DNA from 4 places in the Bacillus haynesii genome. Region 2 is predicted to be linked to each of the others. Evidence: riboswitches for the same ligand, from Rfam matches in the RefSeq annotation. Region 2 holds a riboswitch; each other region holds the start of a gene.
What was found. A riboswitch is a leader RNA that binds a small molecule or an ion and turns the genes downstream of it on or off. The one in region 2 is predicted to bind S-adenosylmethionine.
Positions count from the first base shown of each region.

Region 1: it holds a riboswitch for S-adenosylmethionine, as region 2 does, so the genes downstream of both, H2R00_RS20595 (MetQ/NlpA family ABC transporter substrate-binding protein) here and metN (methionine ABC transporter ATP-binding protein MetN) in region 2, are expected to answer to the same signal.
Region 3: it holds a riboswitch for S-adenosylmethionine, as region 2 does, so the genes downstream of both, mtnW (2,3-diketo-5-methylthiopentyl-1-phosphate enolase) here and metN (methionine ABC transporter ATP-binding protein MetN) in region 2, are expected to answer to the same signal.
Region 4: it holds a riboswitch for S-adenosylmethionine, as region 2 does, so the genes downstream of both, metK (methionine adenosyltransferase) here and metN (methionine ABC transporter ATP-binding protein MetN) in region 2, are expected to answer to the same signal.

Region 1 covers NZ_CP059494.1:4,130,717-4,138,033, reverse strand. Annotated here, with positions in the region: gene H2R00_RS20605 (DUF4257 domain-containing protein) at 1-3, opposite strand, end outside; gene H2R00_RS20600 (MDR family MFS transporter) at 224-1,405, opposite strand; gene H2R00_RS20595 (MetQ/NlpA family ABC transporter substrate-binding protein) at 1,527-2,351, opposite strand; SAM riboswitch class I at 2,409-2,516, opposite strand; gene H2R00_RS20590 (sunset domain-containing protein) at 2,647-3,327, shown strand; gene H2R00_RS20585 (ABC transporter permease) at 3,356-4,687, opposite strand; gene H2R00_RS20580 (ABC transporter ATP-binding protein) at 4,677-5,375, opposite strand; gene H2R00_RS20575 (ABC transporter permease) at 5,400-6,377, opposite strand; gene H2R00_RS20570 (ATP-binding cassette domain-containing protein) at 6,371-7,249, opposite strand; gene H2R00_RS20565 (GntR family transcriptional regulator) at 7,242-7,317, opposite strand, start outside.
Region 2 covers NZ_CP059494.1:3,898,429-3,905,745, forward strand. Annotated here, with positions in the region: gene H2R00_RS19240 (acyl-CoA dehydrogenase FadE) at 1-1,147, shown strand, start outside; gene H2R00_RS19245 (arsenate reductase family protein) at 1,262-1,618, shown strand; gene gcvH (glycine cleavage system protein GcvH) at 1,680-2,063, shown strand; gene H2R00_RS19255 (YusG family protein) at 2,124-2,360, shown strand; gene H2R00_RS19260 (toprim domain-containing protein) at 2,423-2,767, shown strand; gene H2R00_RS19265 (thioredoxin family protein) at 2,793-3,101, shown strand; gene H2R00_RS19270 (SCP2 sterol-binding domain-containing protein) at 3,223-3,570, shown strand; SAM riboswitch class I at 3,754-3,861, shown strand; gene metN (methionine ABC transporter ATP-binding protein MetN) at 3,978-5,003, shown strand; gene H2R00_RS19280 (methionine ABC transporter permease) at 4,996-5,664, shown strand; gene metQ (methionine ABC transporter substrate-binding lipoprotein MetQ) at 5,678-6,508, shown strand; gene H2R00_RS19290 (carboxymuconolactone decarboxylase family protein) at 6,615-6,983, shown strand; gene H2R00_RS19295 (YuzK family famiily protein) at 7,127-7,273, shown strand.
Region 3 covers NZ_CP059494.1:1,568,822-1,576,138, reverse strand. Annotated here, with positions in the region: gene H2R00_RS07770 (pyridoxal phosphate-dependent aminotransferase) at 1-1,149, shown strand, start outside; SAM riboswitch class I at 1,199-1,298, shown strand; gene mtnW (2,3-diketo-5-methylthiopentyl-1-phosphate enolase) at 1,383-2,600, shown strand; gene mtnX (2-hydroxy-3-keto-5-methylthiopentenyl-1-phosphate phosphatase) at 2,597-3,295, shown strand; gene H2R00_RS07755 (methylthioribulose 1-phosphate dehydratase) at 3,256-3,879, shown strand; gene H2R00_RS07750 (1,2-dihydroxy-3-keto-5-methylthiopentene dioxygenase) at 3,899-4,438, shown strand; gene fosB (metallothiol transferase FosB) at 4,465-4,929, opposite strand; gene H2R00_RS07740 (YkvA family protein) at 4,916-5,248, opposite strand; gene H2R00_RS07735 (aspartyl-phosphate phosphatase Spo0E family protein) at 5,463-5,705, shown strand; gene H2R00_RS07730 (sporulation kinase KinD) at 5,767-7,278, opposite strand.
Region 4 covers NZ_CP059494.1:4,118,724-4,126,040, forward strand. Annotated here, with positions in the region: gene pckA (phosphoenolpyruvate carboxykinase (ATP)) at 1-1,048, opposite strand, end outside; SAM riboswitch class I at 1,243-1,380, shown strand; gene metK (methionine adenosyltransferase) at 1,771-2,973, shown strand; gene asnB (asparagine synthase (glutamine-hydrolyzing)) at 3,124-5,022, shown strand; gene H2R00_RS20525 (glycosyltransferase family 4 protein) at 5,065-6,201, opposite strand; gene H2R00_RS20530 (phosphatase PAP2 family protein) at 6,260-6,772, opposite strand; gene H2R00_RS20535 (gamma carbonic anhydrase) at 6,958-7,317, opposite strand, start outside.

The sequences.
Region 1 (7,317 bases), 230 kb from region 2:
CATCACCTTCCTAAAGCCCTTAGTTTAGTCAAGCGACTTCAGGCCATCGAGCAGCCCCCCTAGACCCCTTGCGATGATATTCGATACTACCATACAGAAAATGTGTTCTGTCTGAGAAGAAAAAAAGCTTGTTTCTTCCATTATATGTGAAGATTTGGTTGATAATCTTGATTCCTTCGATTCATTTTCGGATAATTACAATTACCTATTTTTTCTATGTTACTCACGCATCTGATTGAGCAGAGAGCTGCTTTTCCTTCCTGTCGTATAAAAACGCCGTTCCTATTGCGATCAGCAATAATACGAGCAGAACCACCAGCAATAGCTGCATATTGAAATAATCAACCAGCATTCCGCCAAAAAGCGGTCCGATCATTCTTCCGCCGGTCGCCATACTGTTGACAAACCCTTGATAAAACCCTTCTTTCCCCCTCGGTGCGAGACGGTTTGCGATTGTCGGCACAGCCGGCCATACAAGCATTTCGCCAATGGTCAGCACAACCATCGCGGCAAGAAACCCAGGAAACCGTTCAGCGCCAAACAAAATTCCGTATGCCATCATAAAAATGACAAATCCGATCACGATTTGGTTTTTCAGCGATTCGGCAAACCGTTTCACAAAAAAACCGATCAGCGGCTGACCGAAAACAATGAGCGCCCCGTTCACTGTCCAAAGCACGCTGTACTGCCCCAGAGATATCCCCAGCTCCTGGGTATGTGAAGCGATGGTCGAGGACCATTGCGAATAAGCGACCCATCCGAGCAGGTAGCCCGTACATATGACCAAAAGCGCAGAAAATCTCGATTTCCCGCTGACTGAATCGGCATGATCCAAAACAGAAGACTGCATAGCTTTTTCAGAGCGGATGCGTCTAAATCCGAAAAACGCAATCATGAAAAAGACGGCATATAGCATCGCATTCGCAAGAAAAACATACGCAAATGAAAAAGATGCGACAATTCCGCCGAGCGCTGACCCAACTGCCACCCCTGCGTTTTGCGCCACGTATACAGCATTAAACGGCTTTCTGCCGCCTTCCGGCCAAACTGACCCGGCCATTGCATAGCATGCCGGAAAAACGATCCCTGATCCAAAGCCGGCCAATGTTAAGAAAAGAATGTATTGGAACCAATCGTGAAAAAAGACGAGGCCTGAAAGGCTCGCAAACGTGATTACAATGCCAAGGACAACCGTTTTAAATCCGCCGATTTTATCGAATAGATAGCCCCCGAACAAATTGCCCAGCACATTTGCCCCTGAGTTCAGCATCAGCACAAATCCGGCCGCTGTCAGCGACTTTCCCAAATGCTGATGGATATAGATTGTATTCAGCGGCCATAAAAAAGATGCCCCTGTAACATTGATAAACATTCCGATGACCAAAAGCCATAATGTGCGCGGCATAGCGTTTCCTTCTTTCTCTTTATCATTCCCTCTAGATTCTATTCGTTTTGCCCATTTTTTTCAATTGACGCGATTTCAATTTTCAGCATAAAAAACCCCCTTTTTAAGGGGGAAAATTTTTTTATGATTTGGACATCCATTTCGGCTTTCCGAAACCGGCGAATTCCCGATCGATCGTATCTTCGAAAGCTTTGGATTTTACCGCTTCTTTGAGATCTTTGGCAAATGGCTTGTCTTTGTTTTTTTCATCCACTACTACTTGATTGCGGTAGCGGTCAGGCATGTTCTCAAGCGCCAGCGCGTCCTGCAGCTTCATATTGGCGGAGAGAGCGAAATTTCCCGGGACAGCCGCGATATCCAGGTCATCGACAGATCTTGGAAGATTGGCGGATTCAAGCTGTTTAAAAGTCAGCTTTTTCGGATTTTCCGCAATGTCCTGCACAGAAGCTTTCAATGTGTCGACATCGCTTTTCAGCCGAATCAGCCCCTGATCCTGAAGGGTTAAAAATGCCCTGGCAGCATTTGCCGGATCGTTTGGAACAGCCACTTCCGCTCCGGTTTTGACATCGTTCAAGTCGTTATATTTGGCAGAATAGAGACCCATCGGAGCAGTCGGCACAGAAATGAGCGCCGCAAGATTTTTATTGTTTTCTTGATTGTATGACTTCATAAAAACCTCGTGCTGAAACAAATTGGCGTCGAGTTCGCCTTCGCTTAACGCCGTGTTCGGCTGTATGTAATCGGTGAATTCGACCACTTCCACTTTATAGCCTTTTTTCTCAAGCTCAGGTTGAATCGCTTTTTTGACCATATCGTAATACGGTCCTGCAGTAGCGCCTATTTTGATCGTTTTGCCGTCGCTTTCGGCACTGTTTCCGCATGCGGCCAGAAGCGCCAAGCTCAAGGCCAGTACCAACGCAGAAGTCCATTTTAATAACTTGTTCATGTATATCTCCTCCTCCAAAATAAAAAAACTCTTTCAGACGGCTGAAAGAGTTGATTAAACTTATCTTTCAGAATGCGTCTGACATTCTGCTGGATTTAGCACCTTGCATTCCTGCAGGTTGCTGAGATTTCGCCGGGCCAGTCCCTCCATCTCTCTTTATAAGCTGCATATTCGGTTTTTAAATGATTTCTTTATTTTACGTTTGAATATTTAGATTTGCAAGAAGTTTTTTGTTATAAACATTTTTTTCTTTTTAAGCTAAAATATAGTTATCAATTAAGAAAGGAGACGAATCATGGAATCTATCATGCTGATCGGGTTTTTATCCTTCCTTTTTTCCATCTGCTATCTTGTATTTCATTTGATCAAAAGGATCTTTTCTCCAGGCAAAAGGTTTTCCAGGAAACTCTTTTATCCTTGTTTTGCAGGCGGACTTCTCCTCCTGATCATCTCTGCACCTTATTATGATGAGGAAACATATGCCGCCGATGAGACAAAAACGGAGGATCTGACAACCGAGCTTCAGGAACTGAAAACTGAACACAGCACTTTGCAAAAAGAGCAAACCGCATTAAAACAGCAGGTCAAACAGGCAAACAAAAAACTGAAGGCAGTCAAAGCGGAGAATGACACATTAAAAAAAGAAAACGAAAAACTGACAAAAGAAAAAGACTCGCTTACGAAAAAAACAAAATCGCTGACAGAAAAACTGGCTAAGGCTGAAGAAAAAAGCAGCAGTGCCGAAACCTCTGTAAAAGAAAAGAACGCCACCGCTCAGGCCGGGACGTCACACAGCTCGCCCGTCGCTAAGAACAGCAGCGCTGAGAGCAAACAGGAGTGCAAAATCAAAGGAAGCGTCAACCATATTTATCATACACCGGGAAGTACATATTATGACCGCACGAAAAACGTCACTCGCTGGTTCTGCACAGAACAGGAAGCGCGTGATGCGGGGTACAGACCTCCGAAACGTTAAAAAAGCCGGCATACCGCCGGCTTTTTCTTTACAGCTCTCTTCTTAATGCTGTCAGCACGTTCGTTCTTGTCGCTTTAATGGCCGGATTCAGGCCTGAAAGAATGGCGACTCCTGCACTGATCAAGGTCGCGATGAGGACAAGACTGACCGGAATGTACGAGAAGGTGATGCTGAGGTCTGCTGCACTCGTTTCTCCTTCTGAAACCGATGATAATATGACAGGTATAATCTTGTTCACTAAAAAGCTGATACCGTATGAGATGATAATACCTAAAACAGATCCTAAAATACCGATATAGGCGCTTTCAAGCAGGAACATTCGGCGGATCACGTTCGGGCTCGCCCCGATCGCTTTCATAATGCCGATTTCCTGCGTCCGTTCTGTAACCGCCATTGTCATCGTGTTGAAAATGCCGATCGCTGAAATCAAGACGGCAATGACTCCGACAAAGATCAGACCAATTTTAAAAGCCATGAAAAAAAGATTGATGCTTTCGAGCTTTTTCGTTATTGAATCGACGTAGTAGCCTTCATCCTCCAAATCTGTTGTCAGCTGTCCGACATGTTCAAAGTTATCCGCGTAAACCGAGAGCGACTTTTCGATCATGCCACTGTCTTTGTCCGCCTTCAGAAAACCGGTGATGTCTTTTTGCATGTCGTCGCTGACATAGACTGTTGAATCGCTCGCCCATTCATAAGAAGGTTTTTTCGTCACTCCGACAACTTTCAGATCATATGTTTTCGCTTCCCCTTCTTCACCTGTTTTTTCATCCATTTTTGAAATCTTTAATTCAATCGTTTTGCCGAGAATATCTTCTGCGTATCCTTTTGGTTCTTTTACTTCCTCGGCATTATTTTCCATCTGCTTTTCATAATCTGCGGCTTCTTTTTTCGTCCAGAGGTTCTTCCCGAAATGGTAGCCGACGACGATTTCATTCGGTGTTTTCGCTACGCGGCCGCGATCGAGTTTGATATTGGCTTTTTGCTCAGCGGCCATGTCGGTAATCGAGATATGCGAAATTTGATTATTGGTCCTGTTGCCCAATTTTGCTTCAGCAGGTGCGTACACCTTCGTGCGCTCGATAATCGCAGACACATCTTTGCGGTTTTCAAATTCTTTCAAGTCTTTCTTTTGAACTTTCTGATCGCTTTGCCCTTCTTTTCCGACAACATTTATCTCAGTCACGATCTGCTCTTTCATCAGCTGTTCAGTCATCGATTTTTGCAGGCCGAACCCGACGGATGCGAGCACGATTAAAAACGCGCAGGCCACCGTTGTTGCGAGAATGGTCATGAATACACGCAGGCGGTTTTTCTTCATATTTCTTCTAATGAACTTCAGCTGATCCTTAAACTTCAACAGTCTCTACCCCTTTCTCTAACACGCCATCAGATAAATGAAATTTCGTATTGGCGATCGATGCCACCTCGTCATCGTGCGTGATGATGACAAATGTAATGCCGCGTTCCCTGTTCAGCTGTCGAATGAATTCGAGGATTTCCTGCTCTGTTTCGGAATCCAGGCTTCCGGTCGGTTCGTCAGCTAAAATGATTGATGGATTCAAGATCAAAGCGCGGGCGATGCTGACGCGCTGCTGCTGTCCGCCTGAAAGCTCATTCGGATAGTGGCCGGCGTGGTTTTCAAGGCCGACGCGGTGAAGCATTTCATTGACGCGCTGCTTTCGCTCCGACGGATGAACACCTTTTAAAGTTAGAGGCAGTTCGATATTTTCAAAAGTCGTCAAGCTCGGAATCAGCTGAAAACTTTGAAAGATGAAGCCGAAATGCTCAAGCCTGAATGCGGCCCATTCTTTTTCGCTGTACTTCGTGACATCCGTGCCGTCGATGACGATGTTGCCTTTTGTCGGGGCAATGTAGCCGGAAATCAAGTTCAACAGCGTCGATTTTCCGGAACCGCTCCGTCCGACAATGCAAGCGATTTCGCCTTTTTCGACGGTAAGCGAGACGTCCTTTAACACTTTAATTTCATTTTCCCTTCCCTTTTTGCCGACTTTAAACGAGTGGTGAATATGCTCTACACTGATCATTTGTAAATCTCCTCTCCATTTTGATTACAGCTGTTTTATTTTTTTAAAAATCAAGAAGTAACTGATTAAAAATCCGACTGCCAAACCGATCAACATACCGAAGATATAGCTGAACAGGTTCGAAGCAGCGGCTGTGCCGAATCCCCAGATGCCAAATAAAATAACGAGAATCTGGATCGGACGATCCATTTTTCTCCAGAGAAAAAAATGTCCGTTCCGTTCAAGCTGCTGTTTGATAAAGCAGAAATAGCCGATTATATAAAACAAGATCCCCATGGCGAGCGGAATAAGCGTAAAGGCCAGGCTGCCGTCTTGAATGCCGAAACTGTTGAGGTATATGATCGGCGTCATATAATCTAGTAGTTCTGTTTCATCATAAAAGAAAGCAGGGTCATGCCCAAAGAAACCCAGGATGATTCGTAAGTTGGCCAGCGGAAGGCCGATCAGCAAATACGGCAGAATCGACGCTGAAAAAGCAACGATCATCTGGGCCAGCGGATTGCCGGTCATCGCCCCCGCCGCCATGACAAGCGAGTAGACCATAAAGCAGAAGATGACCGACCCGATAAAATACTCATGGAAATGGACGACGTCAACCTTATATAAAACAATCAAGGCATAAGATAAAAAATAAGATAATAGCTGGGCTGTTAAAAGAATTGAAATGCCAAAGAAATATTTAGTGTTGAAAATGATGCCGCGTTGATAAGGGAGACCGAGAGTAAAATCAAGCGTTCCTCTGCTCCGTTCAAACCCGATCTGGCTGAGTGCAAGCGCGACTCCGCCAACCCAGAACATTCTGATAGTCCCGCTTACCCCATAATCTTTATATAAAACGCACTCTATATCGGGAAATTTTTTCTGTTCTGCAAGGCATCCCTGGTACTGGAAATAATCATTCAAAATCGCTAGCGGCTCACTCAGCATCACCGCTGCAAACACGACTAAAAAAATCCAGAAATGTTGTTTCCATTCTTTATATAAAAGTCCGCGCTCTACCATCTTCGCTTACCTCCATACTTCGCGATGAATACTTCCTCAAGACTGACCGGAAGCTCGTTCCAAACTTTCGGAGACAAACTTTTAAGAAATTGTTTGCTCACATCGTCTTCTTTCAGAATCAACACTGTATAAAAGACGCCGGTGTGATCCAAAACAGGGATTTCCCTTTCCCTGATTTTTAAATTGACATCTTCTTCAAATGCCATTTGGATTTTAATAAAATCGCCTTTCAGTTCATCAAGATCCATGATGTTCGACAATGTATTGTCTTCGAGAAAACCGATTCGGTTGCACATTCTTTCAATATCCTCAAGCCGGTGGGATGTGATGAGAATCGTCGTGTTGTTTTCAGCCACCTCATCGACCATCAGCTGAAGAACGTCTTGTCTTGTGACGGCATCAATGCCGTCTGTCGGCTCATCAAGCAATATGACCGCCGGCCGGATCGCAAATGACAAGATCAGCGACATTTGCTTTTTCAATCCTGTAGACAATTCCCTGTACTTTTTTGTTTCGGGAATATCGTACCGGTTCATTAATTCATTTGCGTATGTAACATCAAAGTCCGGATAAATGTTACGTAAAATATTGACGAGCTGTTTGTAATTGTATTTTTCGAAGTAGGTGTTTTGAACCGGCATATAGACGATGTTGCGCTTTACGAGCGGATGGTCCTTCACCTTGACGCTGCCGAAGTAGATGTCTCCCTCATCAGGCAGCAGGATTTGCTGAATCAGGCGGAGAAGCGTCGTTTTTCCTGAGCCGTTTCTTCCGAGCAGTCCGAAAATCTCTCCTTCCTCCAGCTTAAAGGAGATGTCTTTGAGTATTTGTTTTCCGTCAATCGTTTTTGACACAGATTTGAGCTCAATCATTCACTTCGCCTCCTCTCACTTCTTCGTCAATTTCCGCCATCCACTCCTGCAGCTTTTTGGTGTCGATC
Region 2 (7,317 bases):
CGCAGGCGTTTCCACAGGGCCTGAAGAGAAAAAAATGGGCATCAAAGGCTCATCGACCCGCACGCTCATCTTAGACCAGGTCCAAGTTCCGAAAGAAAACCTTTTAGGGGAACCGGGAAAAGGGCATGTCATCGCCTTCAATATTTTAAATATCGGCCGCTATAAGCTGGCTGTCGGGACAATCGGCGCTTCCAAACGGGTCATCGAGCTGTCCGCTTCATACGCCAATCAGCGCCAGCAATTTAAGACGCCGATTTCAAGATTCAGCTTAATCGGGGAAAAAATCGCCAATATGTCAGCCAAACTTTATGCGATGGAAAGCTCTGTTTATCGTACGGTCGGGCTGTTTGAAGACAAAATGGGCACTTTGAGCGAAGAAGAGCAAAAAGACGGGCGCCAAGTCGCGAAATCGATCGCTGAATATGCAATCGAATGCTCTCTTAACAAAGTATTCGGATCTGAAACGCTTGATTATATCGTTGATGAAGGCGTTCAAATCCACGGCGGTTACGGATTCATGCAGGAATACGAAGTGGAGCGGGCTTACCGCGATTCACGGATCAACCGGATTTTTGAAGGCACAAACGAAATCAACCGCCTCATCGTCCCGGGCACCTATATGAAAAAAGCGATGAAAGGCGAGCTTCCTCTGTTTGAGAAAGCAAAGGCACTTCAGGAAGAACTGATGATGCTCATGCCTGAAGAACCAGGTGACGGCGTTCTCGAACAGGAAAAGTATCTGCTGAGAAACGCCAAAAAGACCGCGCTCATGATTGCGGGACTCGCCGCGCAAAAATACGGAAAAGGGCTCGACCAGGAGCAGGAAATCCTCGTTAACATCGCCGACATTGTCAGCCAGGTCTACGCGATGGAAGCAGCTATTTTGCGTACTGAAAAAGCCATCAAGGCAACCGGCGAAGACAAGAACGCCCAGAAAATTCTTTATACGCAGATTTTTGCACAGGAAGCTTTTCAGGAAATTGAAAGCCATGCCAAGGAATCGCTCATCGCGATGGAATCAGGCGATTCGCTGCGCATGATGCTGTCCGCGCTCCGCAAATTGACGCGCTTTACGCCTGTCAACGTCATTGAGAAAAAGCGCCAGGCAGCTAAGGAAGTCTTTGAAGCTGAGAAATATATCGTATAAACGAAAGCCCTGCTTTAGGCGGGGCTTTTAAGCTTCTATAGAATCAAGCACTGTTTTAGGTTTTTCATTCGATCTATGTTAAAATTACCTCGATTAAATGAGAGGGGTGTATGTATGGCTTTGGATTTTTACTGGTATCCGAAATGCGGGACATGCCGCAAAGCGAAAAAATGGCTCGAAGACCACGGAAAAGAAATCAATGGGATACATATCGCAGAACAGCCGCCGAGCAAGGAAAAACTGAAAGAGCTCTACGAGAAAAGCGGGCTTGAATTGAAGAAGTTTTTCAACACGAGCGGCCAAAAATACCGCGAACTCGGCCTGAAAGACAAGCTGCAAAGCATGTCTGAAGATGAGCAGCTGGAACTGCTTGCATCAGACGGTATGCTGATCAAACGCCCAATTACGACAGACGGCAGTAAAGTAACGGTCGGTTTTAAAGAAGATCAGTTTAAGACATACTGGTTATAACACATCAAAATATGATATCTTCAATGTAGGATCGATTAAAACACTTTATGGAGGGGTTAGCATGAGCACACCGAAAGAGTTGCGTTATTCAGAAGAACACGAATGGGTGAAAACCGAAGGAGATAAAGTCAGAATCGGCATTACAGACTTTGCACAATCTGAGCTTGGAGACATCGTATTTGTCGAGCTTCCTGAAGTGGGAGACGAAATCAAGGCGGACGAGCCTTTTGGCAGCGTTGAATCCGTAAAGACCGTTTCTGAGCTGTATGCCCCGATCAACGGAAAAGTGGTCGAAGTGAACGAAGATTTGGAAGACAGCCCTGAATTCGTCAACGAGTCTCCGTATGAAAAGGCATGGATGATTATTGTCGAGCCGTCTGATGCTTCTGAAATCGAAAATCTGATGACAGCCGAGCAATATGAGGACATGATAAAAGAAGACTAAGGATTATTCAGGATAGCTGTTCGTCGTTTGGATACTCTATATCAAGAGGGGGTGTCCAAATTGACGCTGAAAAAAGAACGTATTGATATTACAGAACATGTGGAAAGCCGATTAAAAAACGGTGGAACGCAGCTGTATCATGAAAATGAGCTGATCGGCCGAATGACCGGCAAGGATCAATACGAGTTGAAATCTGGATATTCATTCCAAGATGAAAAGTTTTACAAAATGGCGGATACCGTAAGCGGACCGGATGCTAAATATGTAGACTGTGATGACCACCAAGGCTGGTGTTAATCAAGTCAGGCGGTGAATATTCACTGCCTTTTTTTACAAGTAAATCTTTAAAGGTGATCCATATGCCGGAAAATGAAAAAGTCATGATTGTCGAAGGGAAATCAGATAAGCAAAAAGTGAAGCATGTCATCGAAGAGCCCGTGGACATCATTTGCACAAACGGAACGATCAGCCAGGCAAAACTCGATGAATTCGCCGAGACGCTGTTTGATAAAGACGTTTATATCCTGGTGGATGCCGATGAATCAGGCGAAAAGCTCCGCCGTCAGCTGAAGAGGGAGCTCCCCCAAGCTTCGCATCTATACATCGATAGAGTATACAAAGAAGTCGCTTCCGCCCCGAGTCAGCATGTTGCAGAAGTATTATTTCGTTCAAACATCCGGGTACATACAAAATATCTATTATAAAAAGTATTGAGGTGCGGTTCAACAGATGCAAGAACTTCAAGAAAAAGAGCTAAAACGGCTTGAGCATGAAACCTGTCTTCTATATGTATACACGCCGTTCTGCGGAACGTGTCAACTGGCCGGAAGAATGCTGGAAGTCGTTGATGAAATGATGAAGGACGTTCCTTTTTATAAAAACAATCTCAATTATTCCCCGTCATTTGCCAAGGAGCAGGAAATAGAAAGCGTTCCGTGTTTTATCCTTTACAAAAACGGGCGAGTCGTCAAAAAAGAATACGCTTTTCACTCCGTTTCCTACTTATATGATACGATTAAACAAAATGTTGTGGATTAAGGGCGGTTTTGACATATTTCTCGGGAAATAACCAGCAAAAACTTGTCGAGCAATTCCTAAAGGAACTCCTGCGGCAGACAGAGAATCTGTAAGTATGACCAATTTACAGGAGGTTATACAGTTGGAGAAAATGGGATTGATAGAAAGAGAGGACAAGGCTCTTTTTTTAAAACCTCTATTATCTACAACGGCTTTGCTGATTACGTTTCAAGGCGAGAAAGAAGCTTTTACGTTAGCGATCAACGAAAAAGGGGAAATGGAAAAATCTTCTCCTGTAGAAAAAGCTCATTTGACCTTTTTTGGAGAGCAAAGCGAGATTATTGACCTTCTACACGGTGACATTTCGTTGCAGCATCTCGTACAGCGCGGCACTGTTAAAGTTAAAGGCTCTTTCAGAGCTTTATTGAAGCTTGAAGCGATTTTATGGCTGACGGACGGCTTCTTTAAAAACAGCGATCTTTATTCATAGACTTATTAAAAATTTGAAAAATCGGCACATTCCGTGTATAAGTCAGACAGGGACGGGCGTTTGCGTTCGTCTCTTTTCGCCGTAGGCCGATTGTCTTAAGAAAAATAGTTGACAACTATTTTTCCGCATGATATCCTACTTTAAGAATTCCGATCATAATAATCAAAAAATAAATATATGTTTCTCTTATCCAGAGAGGTGGAGGGAAGTGCCCTATGAAACCCGGCAACCATCAACACGTGTTGAAATGGTGCCAATTCACGCGAAGCATTATGCTTTGAAAGATGAGAGAAAGGCCCAGACTATTCAAAAGCCTTTCTGCTCATGTGTGCAGAAAGGCTTTTTTCATTGTTTGATCAGGAATTTAGACAACTATGAGAATTGAGCAAGAAAGCAGGTGATGGCTTTTGATAAATCTTCAAAATGTTTCAAAGATTTATCGGTCAAAGCATGGAGATGTCAATGCTGTCCAAGATGTCACCCTTACGATTAAAAAAGGTGAAATCTTCGGAATTATTGGATATAGCGGAGCTGGAAAAAGCTCCTTGATCCGTCTCTTGAACGGACTTGAACAGCCGACTTCAGGTACGGTTGAAGTAGCCGGCAGAACAATCAGCGAGATCAAAGGGAAGAAGCTGAGGAATGCAAGGCAGGAAATCAGCATGATTTTCCAGCATTTCAACCTCTTGTGGTCAAGAACGGTGCGCGACAATATTGCGTTTCCGCTGGAGATCGCCGGTGTCAGCAAAGCAAAACGTCTGAAAAGAGTCGCTGAACTGATTAAGCTTGTCGGTCTTGAAGGCAAGGAAAACGCCTACCCTTCACAGCTTAGCGGAGGGCAAAAGCAGCGCGTCGGCATCGCACGGGCGCTCGCAAACAATCCGAAAGTTCTCTTATGCGATGAAGCGACATCAGCGCTTGATCCGCAGACGACTGACTCGATCCTGGGTCTTCTGTCCGATATCAATGAAAGGCTCGGGCTGACCATTGTCCTGATTACTCATGAAATGCATGTCATCAGGAAAATCTGCCACAGAGTGGCCGTCATGGAAAACGGAAAGGTCGTAGAAGAAGGCGATGTGCTGAACGTATTCCTCAAGCCGAAGGAAGAAATGACAAAGCGCTTTGTTCAGCAGGTAACAGAACCGGTGGAAACAAAGGAAACGCTGAAGCATTTCCTCGAAGAAACGACATCCGGACGGACGATCAAGCTCACCTTCGTCGGTGAAGCAGCCGAATCGCCGCTGATCACGCAGATCATTCGGAAGTTCAATGTTGAAGTCAACATCCTTCAAGGCAAAATCTCGCAAACTCAGGACGGCGCATACGGTTCATTGTTCATTCATGTCGACGGACATGAAAACGAGGTCAATGATGTGGTCGATTTCATCAAGAGCCGCCAGGTAGAAGCAGAGGTGATCACGAATGTTTGAAAAACTGTTTCCAAACGTAGATATGGAGCAGCTGTGGGAAGCTACGTATGAAACGATATATATGACAGGAATTTCCCTATTGTTTGCTTTTATCATCGGAGTGATTCTCGGTATGCTGCTGTATTTGACTTCAAAAGGAAACATTTGGCAGAACCGGGTCGTTAACGGTGTAATATCGGCAATTGTCAATGTGTTCAGGTCTATTCCTTTTATTATATTGATTATTCTGCTGCTCGGTTTCACAAAGTTTTTAATGAACACGATCCTGGGGCCGAACGCCGCACTTCCGGCTTTGATTATCGCATCGGCTCCGTTCTATGCCCGCCTAGTTGAAATCGCTTTGCGCGAAGTTGATAAAGGTGTGATTGAAGCGGCGAAATCAATGGGAGCCAAAACATCGACGATCATATTTAAAGTGCTCCTGCCCGAATCGATGCCGGCGCTGATCTCAGGCATTACGGTTACGGCGATTGCACTGATCGGTTCGACGGCGATGGCCGGAGCAATCGGTTCAGGCGGACTCGGGAACCTTGCCTATGTAAACGGTTTTCAGATGAACAATCCCGATATTATACTCATCGCCACTATTTTCATCTTAGCTATTGTGTTCATCATCCAGTTTATCGGGGATTTTATAACAAATAAATTAGACAAACGTTAGGGAGGACATCAACATGAAAAAAGGTTTATTAACAGCTTTATTCATCATTTTTGCAGGCGTTTTGGCCGCTTGCGGATCTTCCAGCAGCGAAGGAGATAAAGACAGCAAAGTCATCACAGTCGGAGCGACGCCGACGCCTCACGCTGAAATCCTTGAAGAAGCAAAGTCGCTTTTGAAAGAAAAAGGCTATGAGCTTAAAATCAAAAATTTCACGGACTACAAACTGATCAACAAAGCGCTCGCAACGAAAGATCTCGATGCGAACTACTTCCAGCACGTCCCGTATCTTGAACAGGAAATGAAAGAAAATAAAGATTACGATCTTGTCAACGTCGGTGCAGTACACCTTGAGCCATTCGGCATTTACTCTAAAAAGTATAAATCTTTAAAAGACCTTCCTGACGGTGCAAAAATTATTATGAGCAACAACGCCGCTGAACAGGGCCGCATGCTTGCAATGCTTGAAAATGCGGGACTGATCAAGCTGAAATCAGGCATTGAAAAAGTGGATGCGACAGTAAAAGATATTACAGAAAACAAGAAAAACCTAAAAATCAAAAACGATGTGGCGCCTGAAATGACGGCAAAAGCATACGAAGCCAATGAAGCTGACGCAGTGTTCATCAACGTGAACTATGCGATCCAAAACAAGCTGAATCCGAAAACTGATTCAATCGAACTTGAGTCTCCAAAAGACAATCCTTACGCTAACATCATCGCCGTCCGCAAAGGCGACGAAGATTCTGACAAAGTGAAAGCTCTGATGGACGTATTGCGCTCTGATGACATCAAAAAGTTCATCGACAAAAAATATCAAGGTTCTGTCATTTCTGTATCTGAATAAATAAAAGAACACCCCGGTTTCCAGAAAACCGGGGTTTTTTCGCGTATTTTTTGAAAAGAGGCTCATAATAAAAAAAGACTACCAACTGAAAATGGAGGAACAAAACGTGAATCAGCATGAATCAGAAGGCATTATCGAATCCGCACTGCACGAATATAAGGCGGGGATTGGCATCTTTTCCGAAAAAATGCCCGGAATTGCCGCCAAATACAACGAATTTACCGAAGAATGCTTTAAAAAAGGCGTGCTCAGCGAAAAGGATAAGCAGCTGATCGCACTGGGCATCAGTGTCAATACGCAGGATGAATATTGCATTATTTATCACATCAAGGGCTGTCTGGATTGCGGAGCGTCGGAGGAAGAAATTCTTGAAGCAGTCGGTGTAACTGCAGCATTTGGCGGAGGCGCGGCCATGAGCCAAGCCGTCACGCTCGTTCTGCAGGCGATGGAAGAATTCCAGCAAATGAAGCATTGATTTTTCGTCCGTGAAAGCATATTGAAAGCACACACATCTTTGCAGAGTTTGTATATAACTGGTACTATGTAAGAAAATCTCTGAAAGGATGATTCATTATTTGTTCAAGCCAAGATCAGCTTGACCTTGAATTCACGGCCGAAATGGAAAAAGCGATGCACAAGTCGCATGGAATGGGATATGAGGAGTACAGCAGAAGCCATGTGAACCGGCTTGAAGTTGAGAAAAGGCGCGAAGAGCAGTATCAAAAAAGCAAGCAGATCATATCAGACTTACACATGATCGGATAAAACGCGGAGGGCGGATGTCAATCCGTCCTTCTCTATGTTCCAGA
Region 3 (7,317 bases), 1.9 Mb from region 2:
CAGTTTTTCGCTTCCTTGGTCAAAAAGGTGAATGAAAAAATTGCCGCCGGCCATGATGTGATCAATCTCGGTCAGGGGAATCCGGATCAGCCGACACCGGATCACATCGTTGATACAATGGCGCAAGCCGTCCGCAACCCTGAAAACCATCAGTATTCCTCCTTTCGCGGCAGTCGTTCACTGAAGGAGGCGGCAGCCGCGTTCTATCAAAGGGAATACGGCGTAGAGCTCGATCCCGAACGCGAAGTCGCTGTATTGTTCGGCGGAAAAGCCGGTCTTGTCGAGCTCCCGCAATGTTTGTTAAATTCGGGGGATACCGTGCTCGTTCCCGATCCGGGTTATCCCGACTACTGGTCGGGCGTTGAGCTGGCAAGAGCGAACATGGAAACGATGCCGCTTACAGCGGACAATCAGTTTCTGCCTGACTACAGTCGGATTCCGAAGGAAGTGAAAGAAAAAGCGAAGCTCATGTATTTAAATTATCCGAACAATCCGACCGGTGCCCAAGCCACACCTGTTTTTTTCGAAGAGACCGTCCGGTTTGCCAAGTCGAACGGAATTTGCGTCGTCCACGATTTTGCCTACGGCGCGATCGGCTACGACGGCAAGAGGCCTGTCAGCTTTCTGGAAACGGCGGGGGCAAAAGACGCAGGAATCGAAATTTACACGCTTTCCAAAACGTATAATATGGCTGGATGGCGGGTCGGGTTTGCAGTTGGCAACGCCTCTGTGATCGAAGCGCTGAACCTTTATCAGGACCATATGTATGTCAGCCTCTTTAAAGCGGTCCAAGACGCCGCGGCGACCGCGCTCCTATCAGATCAAGCGTGTGTCAAGGAGCAAAATGAGCGCTACGAAAAAAGGCGGGATGCATGGATTCGTGCGGTCCGCGATATCGGCTGGCATGCGGATGCTCCGCAAGGATCTTTTTTCGCCTGGATGCCTGTTCCCGACGGATATACATCTGAGTCTTTTTCCGATCTGCTTCTCGAAAAAGCGAACGTCGTCACAGCGCCCGGCATCGGCTTCGGCAAACACGGAGAAGGATACGTGAGAGTCGGCCTCTTGACAAGCGAAGAGCGGCTCCGGGAAGCGGCTTCGCGTATTGCCGAGCTGAATATATTCAAAAAGACCGGCCACAGTCATTGACAATCGGGAAAAACGATGGGATAATTCAAAATAATTTATAAAATCAATATTCTTATCAAGAGCAGGCAGAGGGACAAGCCCGATGAAGCCCGGCAACCGACTTTTTAAGCACGGTGCTAATTCTTGCAGCTGACGCTGAGAGATAAGGATTCGAACCTGAAAAGCGAAACCTCTTTTAGCTAAAGCAGCAAAAGAGGTTTTTTTATATGAATGAAGCAGGAAGGAGCTACACAATGAGTGAACTTTTGGCAACATATATTTTGGCAGATCCAGGATGTGACGCAGAAAAGCGGGCTGAGCAAATCGCGATCGGGCTGACGGTCGGATCGTGGACAGATCTGCCGCTCTTAAAGCAGGAGCAGCTGAAAAAGCATAAAGGACGCGTCGTCAAGGTCGAAGAAACAGAAAGCGCACTGGGGGAAAAACAGGCAACGGTTACCATCGCCTATCCGGAAGCCAATTTTACAAGCGACATTCCCGCTGTGCTGACGACCGTTTTTGGCAAGCTGTCTCTCGATGGAAAAATCAAATTGGCTGATTTGGAGTTTTCGCAGTATTTTAAACAATCATTGCCGGGTCCGAAATTCGGCGTATACGGGATCCGGAAAAAAATCGGCGAATTTGAAAGGCCTCTGTTGATGAGCATTTTTAAAGGCGTCATTGGCCGCGATATGGAAGACTTGAAGGAACAGCTGAGGCAGCAGGCGCTTGGCGGAGTGGATTTGATCAAGGACGATGAAATCTTATTTGAAACAGGCAGTGCCCCCTTTGAAAAACGAATCACAGAAGGAAGGAAAGTGCTTAAGGCTGCCTTTGAAGAAACAGGGCGTAAAACCCTGTATGCCGTCAATCTGACGGGCAGGACAATGGAGCTGAAATCGAAGGCGAGAAAAGCAGCCGAGCTCGGAGCCGATGTTTTGCTGCTTAATGTGTATGCCTACGGGCTCGATGTTTTGCAAAGCCTTGCGGAAGACGACGACATTCCGCTGCCGATCATGGCGCACCCGGCAGTAAGCGGCGCACTCACTTCGTCGCCGCATTACGGTTTTTCCCATTCGCTCTTGCTCGGCAAGCTGAACCGGTATGCGGGTGCTGATTTCAGCCTGTTCCCTTCTCCGTACGGAAGCGTTGCTCTGCCGAAGCGGGCTGCGCTTGCCATATACGATGAATGCACGAAGGAAGACGTTTTTAAACCGACATTCGCGGTGCCGTCGGCCGGTATTCACCCCGGCATGGTCCCGCTCTTGATGAAAGACTTTGGCATTGACCATATCATCAATGCAGGCGGGGGGATTCACGGTCATCCAAACGGAGCGGCAGGCGGAGGAAGAGCGTTTCGGGCGGTCATTGATGCCGTCCTGGAAGCGGAGCCTGTCGAAGAAAAAGCAAAGCGTTCTCCCGATTTGAAGCTCGCCCTTGAAAAATGGGGAAGGGTTGAGGTTTCTGTATGAGGAAGCCGCTTATCATTTGTGATTTTGACGGAACGATCACAACAAACGACAACATCATCAGCATTATGAAACAATTTGCTCCAAAAGAGTGGATTGCTTTAAAAGACGGGGTTCTGTCCAAGGACATATCGATTAAGGACGGAGTCGGCAGAATGTTTGAATTGCTGCCGAGCAGCCTGAAAGAAGACATTACGGCATATGTACTGAAACAAGCCGAGATCCGCCCCGGGTTTAAAGAGTTTGTCTCTTTCCTGGATGAGAAGGGTCTTCCGTTTTACGTCGTGAGCGGAGGGATGGATTTTTTCGTCTATCCCCTGCTTGAAGGAATTGTTGAAAAGAACCGCATTTATTGCAACGAGGCCGGCTTCACAGGCCGCAATATCGAGATCCGCTGGCCGTATCCGTGTGACGGGGGCTGCGGAAATGAATGCGGATGCTGCAAGCCTTCCATCATCCGCCGGCTGAAAGGTCGGGACGATTTTGTTGTCATGATCGGGGACTCTGTTACAGATGTTGAAGCTGCCAAATGTTCCGACTTGTGCATCGCGCGCGATTATTTGCTGCGCGAATGTGAAGGGCTCGGTTTGAAGCACGCAGCATTCGGCGATTTCCACGATGCAAAACGAATACTTGAAGAGACCGCGGAGGTGAAAGGATGGCTATTGAGCAAAAACGGCAGGAACTTGCCGAGGTAAAAAAAGAGCTTGCGGAAAGGGATTGGTTCCCGGCGACAAGCGGTAATCTGTCAATCAAAGTATCAGAAGGCCCGCTGCGATTTCTCATCACGGCAAGCGGAAAAGATAAGCGAAAAGAGACCGCGGAGGATTTTCTGCTGGCGGACGAAGAGGGGAGGCCGGCGGAGACCGGACATGCGCTGAAGCCGTCGGCGGAGACGCTGCTGCACACCTTTGTCTATCAAAATACAAACGCCGGCTGCTGTCTTCATGTCCATACGATTGACAACAATGTCATCTCAGAGCTTTATGCAAAAGAAAAGCAAGTGACATTCAGAGGCCAGGAAATCATAAAGGCGCTCGGGCTTTGGGAGGAAAATGCGGAGGTGACGATCCCGATTATCGAAAACAGTGCTCATATTCCGGATTTGGCGGCGGATTTTGCCGGGCACCTTTCAGGCGATTCAGGCGCAGTGCTGATTCGCAGCCACGGTATTACCGTCTGGGGAAAAACGGCATTTGAAGCAAAGCGGATGCTTGAAGCATATGAATTCTTGTTCAGCTGGCATTTAAAGCTGAAAGCTTTGCAGGCTTATCACGTTTAATTAAAAAGGGGGAGAAAACATGGCGACAATTCGGATCCATGATGAACAAAACACGACCATTGAAAAGCAGGAAGAAGTGGAACAATTTCTAAAGCGGCAGGAGGTTATTTATGAAAAGTGGGACATCACAAAACTACCGGCCGGCTTAAAAGAAAAATACGATTTGACCGATGAAGAGAAACAGGAGATTTTAGACGTCTTTGCCGCTGAAATCAAAGACATTTCAGAACGCCGCGGCTATAAAGCGAGCGATGTCATCTCGCTTTCCGACCAAAATCCGAAACTCGATGAGCTCTTGAAGAATTTCAAACAGGAGCATCATCATACAGACGATGAAGTCAGATTTATCGTCAGCGGCCACGGCATCTTTGCGATAGAAGGAAAGGACGGTACATTTTTTGATGTCCTCTTAAATCCGGGGGATTTGATCTCCGTTCCTGAAAACACCCGCCATTATTTCACGCTTCAGGAAGACCGGAAAGTCGTGGCTGTCAGAATCTTTGTGACGACAGAGGGCTGGGTGCCGATTTATGAGAAAGAGAGTGTGAACCGGCCATAAAGAAAGCGTCCACTTGGACGCTTTCTTTATTTGTTTCTGTCATAAAGGGCCTTGATGTGGCCTTCATGAAATGAGAGATGCGGTTTTTCATTTTGATAGTATTGAAGACGGTCAAATACAGAGCCGGTGTGAAGCTCGAACTTATGGCCGTCTGGATCTGAGAAATAAATTGAATCTTTGTCGCCTTCGTGCCGTTTTCTGCCCTTTAGCACGTTTACACCTAAATCGTGTAATTTCTTTTCCCAGAACGGCAAATCTTCCTGTTGAATCGAAAACGCGATATGGGTGTAAGAGTCGTGAATTTCCTGTCTCTTAATGTCTTTCTCTTCGTTTAATGCGAGCCAGATGCCGTTCAGGTCAAAATAAGCGGTTTTCTCGGCTTTTACGAGCCACTTGGCATCAAACACCTTTTCATAGAATGAAATAGAGACGGACAGGTCAGAGACCGAAAACAAGAGATGATTGATGCCGAGAATTTTATTGTTTGCCATTGCCGTTTATTCCTCCCATTAGATGTGTTTCAAATCCGTCCAGCTCTTTGGTTATCTGTCTGAACAGAAAAGCGAGTACAGCCGCATCATCAAGCCAGCCGATGCCTGCGAGAACATCGGGAATCAAATCGATCGGAGACAGCACATAAATAAATGCCAGCGCGGCCAGTAAAATCGTTTTTTTCGGGAATAAGGGGTAGTCTCCCTTTCTCCAGGCTCTAAATGCTCTGAAAAACAATAAGAGGCCTGAATACGCTTCTTTCACGGCAAAGACGGTTCGGAGCCTTGAAACTGGTTTTTTCATCATTTGGCGCATCATAAAACCTCCTTCTATCCGCATGAACTCTTGTAAAGATGTTTACCATATTTCATCGATGGGTATTACACCTTTAATTCCACAAATCTATTATACTCGATTTCAAAATATTTTTTTGAAAAATAGGTTTACAAAATAAGTATAATCTGTAATAATGCTCAAGTACGCAAAATCTGGATGGTTCTAAGAAACGATATGTCGGTAAGGGGTGAAGCGTATGCAAAGGTATGTTGAAAAAGAAGCATTGCTCGTTTCCATCAGCAAGAAGCGGCAAATGATGGTTGAAGCCGCTGAAATCTATGGATATACAGGGGATGAAACGATCAGACGGAGCCAGGAGCTGGATCAATTAATCTATGAATATCAAAAATTGTCTATGAATGAAAACGCGCCGGACAATCTGCTGCAAGATTTTTTAGGCTGCATCGACTGTCTGAGCGTTGAAAAATATACGGCATAGTGGATGAACGAAAAAGAGCTGCCGTAAGGAAGGCAGGCTCTTTACAGGAAACGGGGAAGCCTCAGTCATCCTGTTCCTTTGAAGTCGGCAGCATTATCGTCACAGTCGTTCCTTTATGCCGTTCGCTTTCGATTTGAATGGTTCCCCCGTACATGGAAATGATGCGCTTGCACACGACAAGGCCGAGTCCTGTTCCTTTTTCCTTTGACGTGACAAAAGGCTGGAAAATACTCTCCATCATTTCTTTTGGAATACCTTCTCCGATATCCTTCACAATGATTTGCGCCTTCTCTTGATCATGTTCGATTTGAATGAGCAGCTTTCCGCCGTTTTTCATCGATTCAAGAGCATTTTTGGCGACGTTCAAGACAACCTGCTTAATATGATCCTTTTTACAATATACATAAGCCGGATCTTCTCCGCAGTCTTGAACTTCCACTTCCACATTATATAAATTTGCCTCAGAATGAATAATCGGCATGATCTCGTCAATCATTTCATTCATGGCGTTGAGCTGCCACTGCTCTGCCGTCGGCTTTCCGAGCACGAGAAACTCGCTGACAATCTGGTTGATCCTCCGGATTTCCTGGTCGATAATTGAGAAATACATTTGATCTTCTTTTGATTGATATTTTTTTTGAAGGAGCTGGATAAAGCCGCTGATACCTGTCAGCGGGTTTCTGATTTCATGGGCGGTGCTCGCCGCCAGGGTGCCGATTAATTCGAGCTTCTGCGCTTCATTTTGGGCGCGCTCCTGCTTTGTCCGCCGCTTCAGCAGCACATACTGGAGCAGGAGGAACATAATATTCAGCAGAATGAAAATACTTAAAAATGACAGCAGAAGACTGTGAACGATTTCATCAAGCTGGACCGGTTCCGGATAAACTTCAAGCTTCCAGTCGATCTGGTCCAAAAAAGCGTCGACGGTACCGCCGTCCGGCTTCTCAGGAGGAGAATGGCCTGCCGTAAAGACAATTTGATTCTTCTGATTGAGAATTTTGATGTAAAGCTCAGGGCTTAAGACGTTCATGATATTTTTCAGATAATCGACGCGGATCGAAGCCAGCAGAAAATTTGTCGTTCTGCCTTCGCTGTCAAAGACAGGAGTAAATATATTCAGCTCCAGCCTGTCCGACACTGTATGTATATCGTCTGTGATCACGGATTTCTTTGATTTTTCCGCTTTTTGCAGAATGTTCTTGTACGAAAGCGCCTTTTTTTCTTTGACGGTAGACGTGCTCACCATAACATCGCCGTCTTCATTTAAAAGGTATAAAGCTGAAAAACGCGGTTCTTTTTTATACGTTTCCGTCAGGATTCGTTTGATATGCTGCTCATTAACAGGGTGGTTGAGGGCCGTGGCAAGGGAGCTGAGCCTTGCTTCAGTTTCGCCGATCAGGTAGTTGATTTGGTTGCGGTGAATATTGAGCATGAGAGTCGCAGTCTGACGGTGCTTTTCAGTGATATTTTCTCGTTCTTGTTCGTATACAAAAAAGCTTATAATGAAGGCGGGGATCATCACCAAGATCAAATAAAGCCTGATTTTCTTCCATATATTTTTAAAATTGCGCATGTTTTTACTCTCTCCCAATCGATACAGGAATAGAGGTAT
Region 4 (7,317 bases), 220 kb from region 2:
AAGCATCTGCCGTCAGAAATACGATGGTCTGCGGGTGTGCGGCGATGCTCGGCTTGACGATGTTGTCAATCGCGTCAATCGGGTAAGCCGCTCTCGTGTTTTCCGTATAGAATGTGTCGGAATAGTCCGGCTTTCCGGTTCTGCTGTCGACAACGACATTTTCGAGAACGGAACCGAAGCGGATCGCATTGTAAATCTGCGGTTCTTTTTCTTCGCTTAAGTTAATGCACTTGGCGTAGCAGCCTCCTTCAATGTTGAAAACGCCTGTGCTGGACCAGCCGTGTTCGTCGTCACCGATCAGCTTCCGCTTCGGATCGGCGGAAAGCGTCGTTTTGCCTGTACCTGACAATCCGAAGAAGAGAGCTGTTCCGCCTTCCTCGCCAATGTTTGCCGAACAGTGCATCGGTAAAATGTTTTGTTCAGGAAGAAGATAATTCATAATAGAAAAAATCGATTTTTTCATCTCTCCGGCATATTCGGTGCCTCCGATTAAGATCGTACGCTTCTCAAACGACACGATGATAAACGTTTCAGATCGAGTCCCGTCAACGAGCGGATCGGCTTTGAAATGCGGAGCGGAAAGAATCGTAAACGGCTGTTCTTCAGGTTTTTTATCATGTTCTTCAGGTCTGATGAACAACTGTCTTGCAAACAGGTTGTGCCAGGCGAACTCGTTAACAACTGTAATCGGAAGCCGGTATTTTTCGTCTGCTCCTGCAAACCCTTCAAATACATACAATTCATCGCGTTCCTTTAAATAGCTGAGCACTTTTGTGTGCAGCCGGTCAAAGGCGGCTTCTGAAATCGGCTGATTCACCGCGCCCCAATCGATTTTGTCCTTTGTGCTCGCTTCTTCCACAATGAATTTGTCCTTTGGCGAGCGGCCGGTGTATGTACCGGTTGTTGCCCGCACGGCTCCGGAAGATGTCAAGACTCCTTCTTTGCGCTCAAGAACTTTTTCAACCAAAAGGGGAACGGATAAGTTCAGCTGAACGTTTTTGCCCGTTAATAACGTTTGTAAGTCAGTTGTTAAATCTACAGAATTCATAAAAAACCTTCCTTTGCATGTTTTTTAATGTGTATAACATTAATGTAGAATTAGTATAACACATTTACTCTTATAGTCTATACCGTTTCTTCATTTTTCGTTCGGGTTTTTTCTCGAAGGACAAGTTCAAATTTATTTCGGCCGATATTGACATTACAAGCCATTTTAAGATAAGATATTTCATTGAGCGGATACTCTTATCCCGAGCTGGTGGAGGGACAGGCCCAATGAAACCCAGCAACCGGTTTCTCTTATTAATGGAAAAAAACAGTTTCTGAGACAACTACGGTGCTAACCTGATGCAAGGTGTTCAATACCTTGAGCGATAAGAGTGAAAGGCACGCAATACCAGACCCTTTCCTCAGCGAATAGGAAAAGGTTTTTTTATTGCATAAATCGATATACAAAAATTGCTAAAAAAACTGCCTTCAGGAGGAAGGTACTCGGCGTTTTTCACAGGATGTGAAAGGTTTTAGCCGAGTATCAAGCAGGAGGAAGGTACTGGGCGTTTTTCACAGGACGTGAAAGGTCTAGCCGGGCAACCAGTCAGGAAAAATTCTGCTAAGGGGAATTTCGACTCAGAATCTCGTCAAGAATAGCATATGGAAATTGTTTCAAAACGAGAGCGTATGAAGCCCGAGTATCGTCATATAATCAAGAGGGACGAGATCCGTATCATACTTAAGATCACGGCTGATCTTCATATACAGGAGGAAACATAAATGAGCAAAAACCGTCGGTTATTTACATCAGAGTCAGTTACGGAGGGACATCCGGACAAAATTTGCGACCAGATTTCGGATAGTATATTAGACGAAATTTTAAAGAAAGATCCGAATGCCCGCGTTGCCTGTGAAACATCTGTGACAACCGGATTGGTGCTGGTAAGCGGTGAAATCACGACGTCCACATACGTCGATATTCCAAAAACAGTCCGCGAAACGATTAAAGAAATTGGCTACACACGTGCAAAATACGGTTTTGATGCCGAAACTTGCGCGGTCTTAACGTCTATAGATGAACAGTCTCCAGACATTGCAATGGGAGTCGACCAGGCTCTTGAAGCGCGTGAAGGAGCAATGAGCGACGCTGAAATTGAAGCGATCGGAGCCGGAGACCAAGGTTTAATGTTCGGTTTTGCCTGCAACGAAACAAAGGAACTTATGCCTCTGCCGATTTCGCTTGCTCACAAATTGTCTCGCCGTTTGACAGAAGTGCGTAAAGAGGAAATTCTGCCGTACCTGCGTCCGGACGGAAAGACACAGGTAACTGTTGAGTATGATGAGAATAACAAGCCGATTCGCATCGATACAATTGTCATTTCGACTCAGCATCATCCTGAGATTTCGCTTGAACAAATTCAGCGCAATCTGAAAGAGCACGTCATCAATCCGGTAGTGCCAAAAGAGCTGATCGATGAAAACACGAAGTACTTCATTAATCCTACGGGCCGTTTTGTTATCGGAGGACCGCAGGGGGATGCTGGTTTAACAGGACGCAAAATCATCGTTGACACCTATGGCGGATATGCCCGTCACGGCGGCGGAGCGTTTTCCGGTAAGGATGCGACAAAGGTTGATAGATCTGCAGCTTATGCTGCGAGATATGTTGCGAAAAATATCGTCGCCGCAGGTCTTGCTGATTCCTGTGAAGTGCAGCTTGCCTACGCGATCGGTGTCGCACAACCGGTGTCCATTTCAATCGATACATTCGGTACAGGCAAAGCGAGTGAAGAAACATTGATCGAAGTGGTTCGCAAAAACTTTGATCTAAGACCTGCCGGCATTATTAAAATGCTCGATCTTCGCCGTCCGATTTACAAACAAACGGCAGCTTACGGACATTTCGGCCGCCTCGATCTTGATCTGCCTTGGGAGCGCACAGACAAAGCAGAGCAGCTGAAGAAAGATGCATTAGGAGAATAACAATAACAACCGCATAGCCGCTTTATTAAGCGGCTTTGTTTTTCGATGGCAAAAAGCGGGCGGATGTGAAACGTTTTTCTTTAAACACTTGTCTAATCAAGAAGCAGACTTTGATTTCTGCACGAAATTTAAAAAATCGGAGGCAATACTATGTGTGGATTTGTAGGGGTATTCAATCATCGCCCATCATCCGAGACAGCAGCCCAGGAAGAACTGATTAAACAAATGAATGAAATGATTGTACACCGCGGTCCGGACGATGATGGGTACTATCATGATGAGCATGTAGGCTTCGGATTTAGAAGGCTCAGCATCATCGATGTGGAAAACGGAGGACAGCCTCTGTCTTATGAAGATGATTCCTACTGGATTATTTTTAATGGAGAAATCTATAACTATATAGAACTGAAAGACGAACTTCTTTCAAAAGGATACGAGTTCAAAACCGATTCAGATACGGAAGTTTTACTTGCGACTTACCGCCACTACAAACAGGAAGCCGCTTCCAAGCTGCGCGGAATGTTTGCTTTTTTAATCTGGGACAAAAAAGAACAGCTCCTATACGGAGCGCGCGATCCGTTCGGCATTAAGCCGCTCTATTTTACGAAAACGGACGGCCACGTTTATTTTGCATCAGAAAGAAAAAGCCTGATGGCTGTCGATGCTGACTTGGAATTGAATGAAAAAGCGCTGCAGCAGTATACATCGTTCCAATTTGTACCGGAGCCTAAGACGCTTGACAAAAAGGTGCAAAAAGTAGAACCGGGCCATCAGTTTACCGTCCGCCCGGGCCAGGATATTCAATTTAAAACATACTGGAAAGTTCAATTCAAGCCGGTTCAGACCGAAGAAGACAAGCTTGTTCAGGAAGTAAGAGACGCGATTTTTGATTCCGTAAAAGTCCACATGCGGAGCGATGTGCCTGTAGGTTCCTTCCTTTCCGGAGGCATTGACTCTTCCTTTATCGTGTCTGTGGCGAAGCAATTCCATCCGAACTTAAAGACGTTCTCTGTCGGCTTTGAACATGAAGGCTTCAGCGAAGTTGACGTTGCGAAAGAAACCGCTGATAAGGTCGGCGTGGAAAACTTCAGCGCGATCATTTCGCCTGAAGAATATATGAACGAGCTTCCAAAGATCGTCTGGCATCTGGATGATCCTCTGGCAGATCCTGCTGCGATTCCTTTGTATTTTGTCGCGAAGGAAGCGAAGAAGCAAGTTACGGTTGTTTTATCCGGAGAAGGGGCAGATGAGCTGTTCGGCGGTTACAATATTTACCGAGAGCCGCTTTCATTAAAGCCGTTTGAGCGAATCCCGTCCCCGCTGAAAAAGATGCTTCTTCGAGTAGCTTCAGCGATGCCGGAAGGAATGAAAGGGAAAAGCTTTTTAATGAGGGGCTGTACACCTCTTGAAGAGAGATATATCGGTAACGCAAAGATTTTTGAAGAAGGCATGAAATCAAAACTTCTTCGCCAGTATGACAGCAACCTCTCTTACTGTGACGTGACAAAGCCGTATTTTGAAGAAAGCAAGTCCTACAGCGAAATCAACAAAATGCAGTATGTCGATATCCACACATGGCTGCGCGGCGACATTTTGCTGAAGGCCGACAAAATGACGATGGCCAACTCACTGGAACTCCGCGTTCCGTTTTTGGACAAAGTCGTATTTGAAGCGGCTTCCAAAATTCCGGAAGAGCTGAAAACGAAAAACGGCACGACAAAATATCTGCTTAGAAAAGCGGCGGAAGGCATCGTTCCAGATCATGTCTTAAATCGCAAAAAGCTAGGGTTCCCTGTGCCGATCCGCCACTGGCTGAAAAACGAAATGCATGACTGGGCCGTGAACATCATTAAAGAGAGCGAGACAGACGCATATATCCATAAAGATTACGTGCTTCAGCTTCTTGAAGATCACTGCGCCAATAAAGCGGATAACAGCCGCAAAATCTGGACGGTTCTCATCTTTATGATCTGGCACAGCATTTTTGTTGAAAAACGCTTTGTACCGGAAGAACTGAACCATCAGCCAAAAGAGGTCATTATTGTTTAAGCAAAAAAAGAAGGTTTTCGATTAACCGAAAACCTTCTTTTTTTATGCCGGTTTTTCTGCTGATAAATCTGCAACCACACTTTCACATTCGGAGAGGAGATTGTCAAAAATCACATCCCACGACTGGGTAAGGGCATAGCTTCTCGCATCGTATGCCATCCGTTTTTTTAACGACGGGTTGGAGAGGACGCGCAATATATTTGCGGTGAATACTTCCGGATTTCTAGGTTCGGAAAGAAAACCGTTTCTTCCGTTTTGTATAAAGTCTTTCAGGCCGCCGGAATCTGCCCCGATAACAGGCGTCCCGCAGGCGAGCGCTTCAAGGGCGGAATTTCCGAAGGTTTCCGTCGGAGAAGGAAAGACGAACAAATCTGAGCTCGCATAGATGCTTGCCAGCTCTTCTCCTTTGACATAGCCGGCAAAAGTCATGTTGAGGGGAGCTCGCTTCTCAAGCTCTTTCTTTAATGGGCCGTCTCCGGCGATCAGCCAGTGGACGTCATCTTTCAAAGCGGGGTGACTTGCGATCTTGAGCAGCGTCTCCAAGTCTTTTTCAGGTGCCAGCCTTCCGACATAGCTGAGGATGTAGGTTTCCTTTATGCCGTATCGCTTTCGGATGTGTTCGGTTTGATACGCCGGACTGAACAGCGAGCAGTCCACGCCGCGCTTCCAGATGGAGAGGTTCCTGAATTGTTTGGCCTTGAGCTGCATGAACGTTTCGCGCGAAGGTACGAAAACTTTTCGAAAATCTTTATGAAACCAGTGCATATATTTCCATAATAGTTTGGAAAACATTTGAAGATCATAATATGAAAGGTACTGGTCAAAATCGGTATGGTAAGAGCCTACGACGGGGATGTTCCATTTCTTCGCAAGCTTGAGCCCCGCCAGGCCGATATTAAAAGGAGTCGCGATGTGAATGAGATCGGGATGGAATTCGCGGAGTTCTGATTTCATTTTGATGAGATTAGGAAGAGCGATTCTGCACTCGGGGTATAAGAAGAACGGCATGCTCGTAAAACGGCGGATGCGGCTCGAAAATTGTGTTTCATGCGTGCTTTCCGGCGCAAATACTTTATAGGGAATCCCGTTTTTTTCAAGATAATCCGTATACCTTTTCAGCGTTCTGGCGCAGCCGTTCACATCTGGTGTGAACGTGTCCGTAAATATCGCAATTTTCATCGTTTCCCCTCCTGTTGGTGATGTAAAAATCAATGACGCTTTGGAAGAAACGGCCGGCTTAGAAGATCATCGCCGACAAAGTTCCGACTGAAATTCCGAGGGCCGTGCCTGCCAGAACATCCGAAGGATAATGAAGACCGAGATAAATTCTGGAGAGCCCCACACTGATGCCTACCGGAATTAATAAAAGCGCGAGTATCGGAAAGAATATCATTAGCGGTGTAATGACAGAAAATACCGCGGTCGTATGGCCGGATGGAAAAGAATGATCTTTGAGCGGATTTTGCAAAACCTGTGTTTCCTTTAGCGTTAAATACGGCCGCTTTCTCGGATACAGCTTTTTGATCAGCATGACTTGAAGGTGGCTGACCAAAAGTGCAAGGGCGCTGGCGATCCCTGCTGTACGAACATTTCCAGATCCGAACAGCAAGAGAGACAGGCAGGCGGAAATCGTGCAGCAAGCTCCTCCCAAATGAGTTGAGGAACGAAAATAACGGTTTAGTGTTTTTTGGTGAAATAAGCTGTTCATACCGAGGAAAATCCGGCATTCAAAGTTGTAGATGCCGACCATCAGTTTATTCAAATGTCATAACCCCCTTTACATGAATGGCTGCTACATGTTTATTGTAAAAAATGAATGTTTAGCAAATGATAAGTATTTGTAAAGATCCGGAAAAGAAAAAAGCCGCAGACGCGTGCGGCCGAAAAGGTTATTGCTTAAATTATCGGTGGAAAAATGGTAAAGTTGTAGCAAAGCTAATCTTTTTTTTGCAAGGATTTGTAGTATTGTCCTTTTTCAATATATTCTTTGCGAATTCTTTCCATTTCCTGTTTATCTTTGTCGGTTAACGGGCGGATGACTTTAGCGGGCCTGCCGAATGCGAGGTGCCCGGGCGGGATCTTTTTGCCAGGCGGGACAAGGCTGCCTGCCCCGATAAAAGCGCCTTCCCCGATTTCCGCTTCGTCAAGAATAACCGACCCCATTCCGATAAGGGCATGCTTTCGAATTACGGAGCTGTGCAATGTAACCTGATGGCCTACCGTCACACCGTCTTCAATCACGAGAGGGCGTTCAGGGCTTTGGTGCAGACAGGAAAGGTCTTGAATGTTCACGCC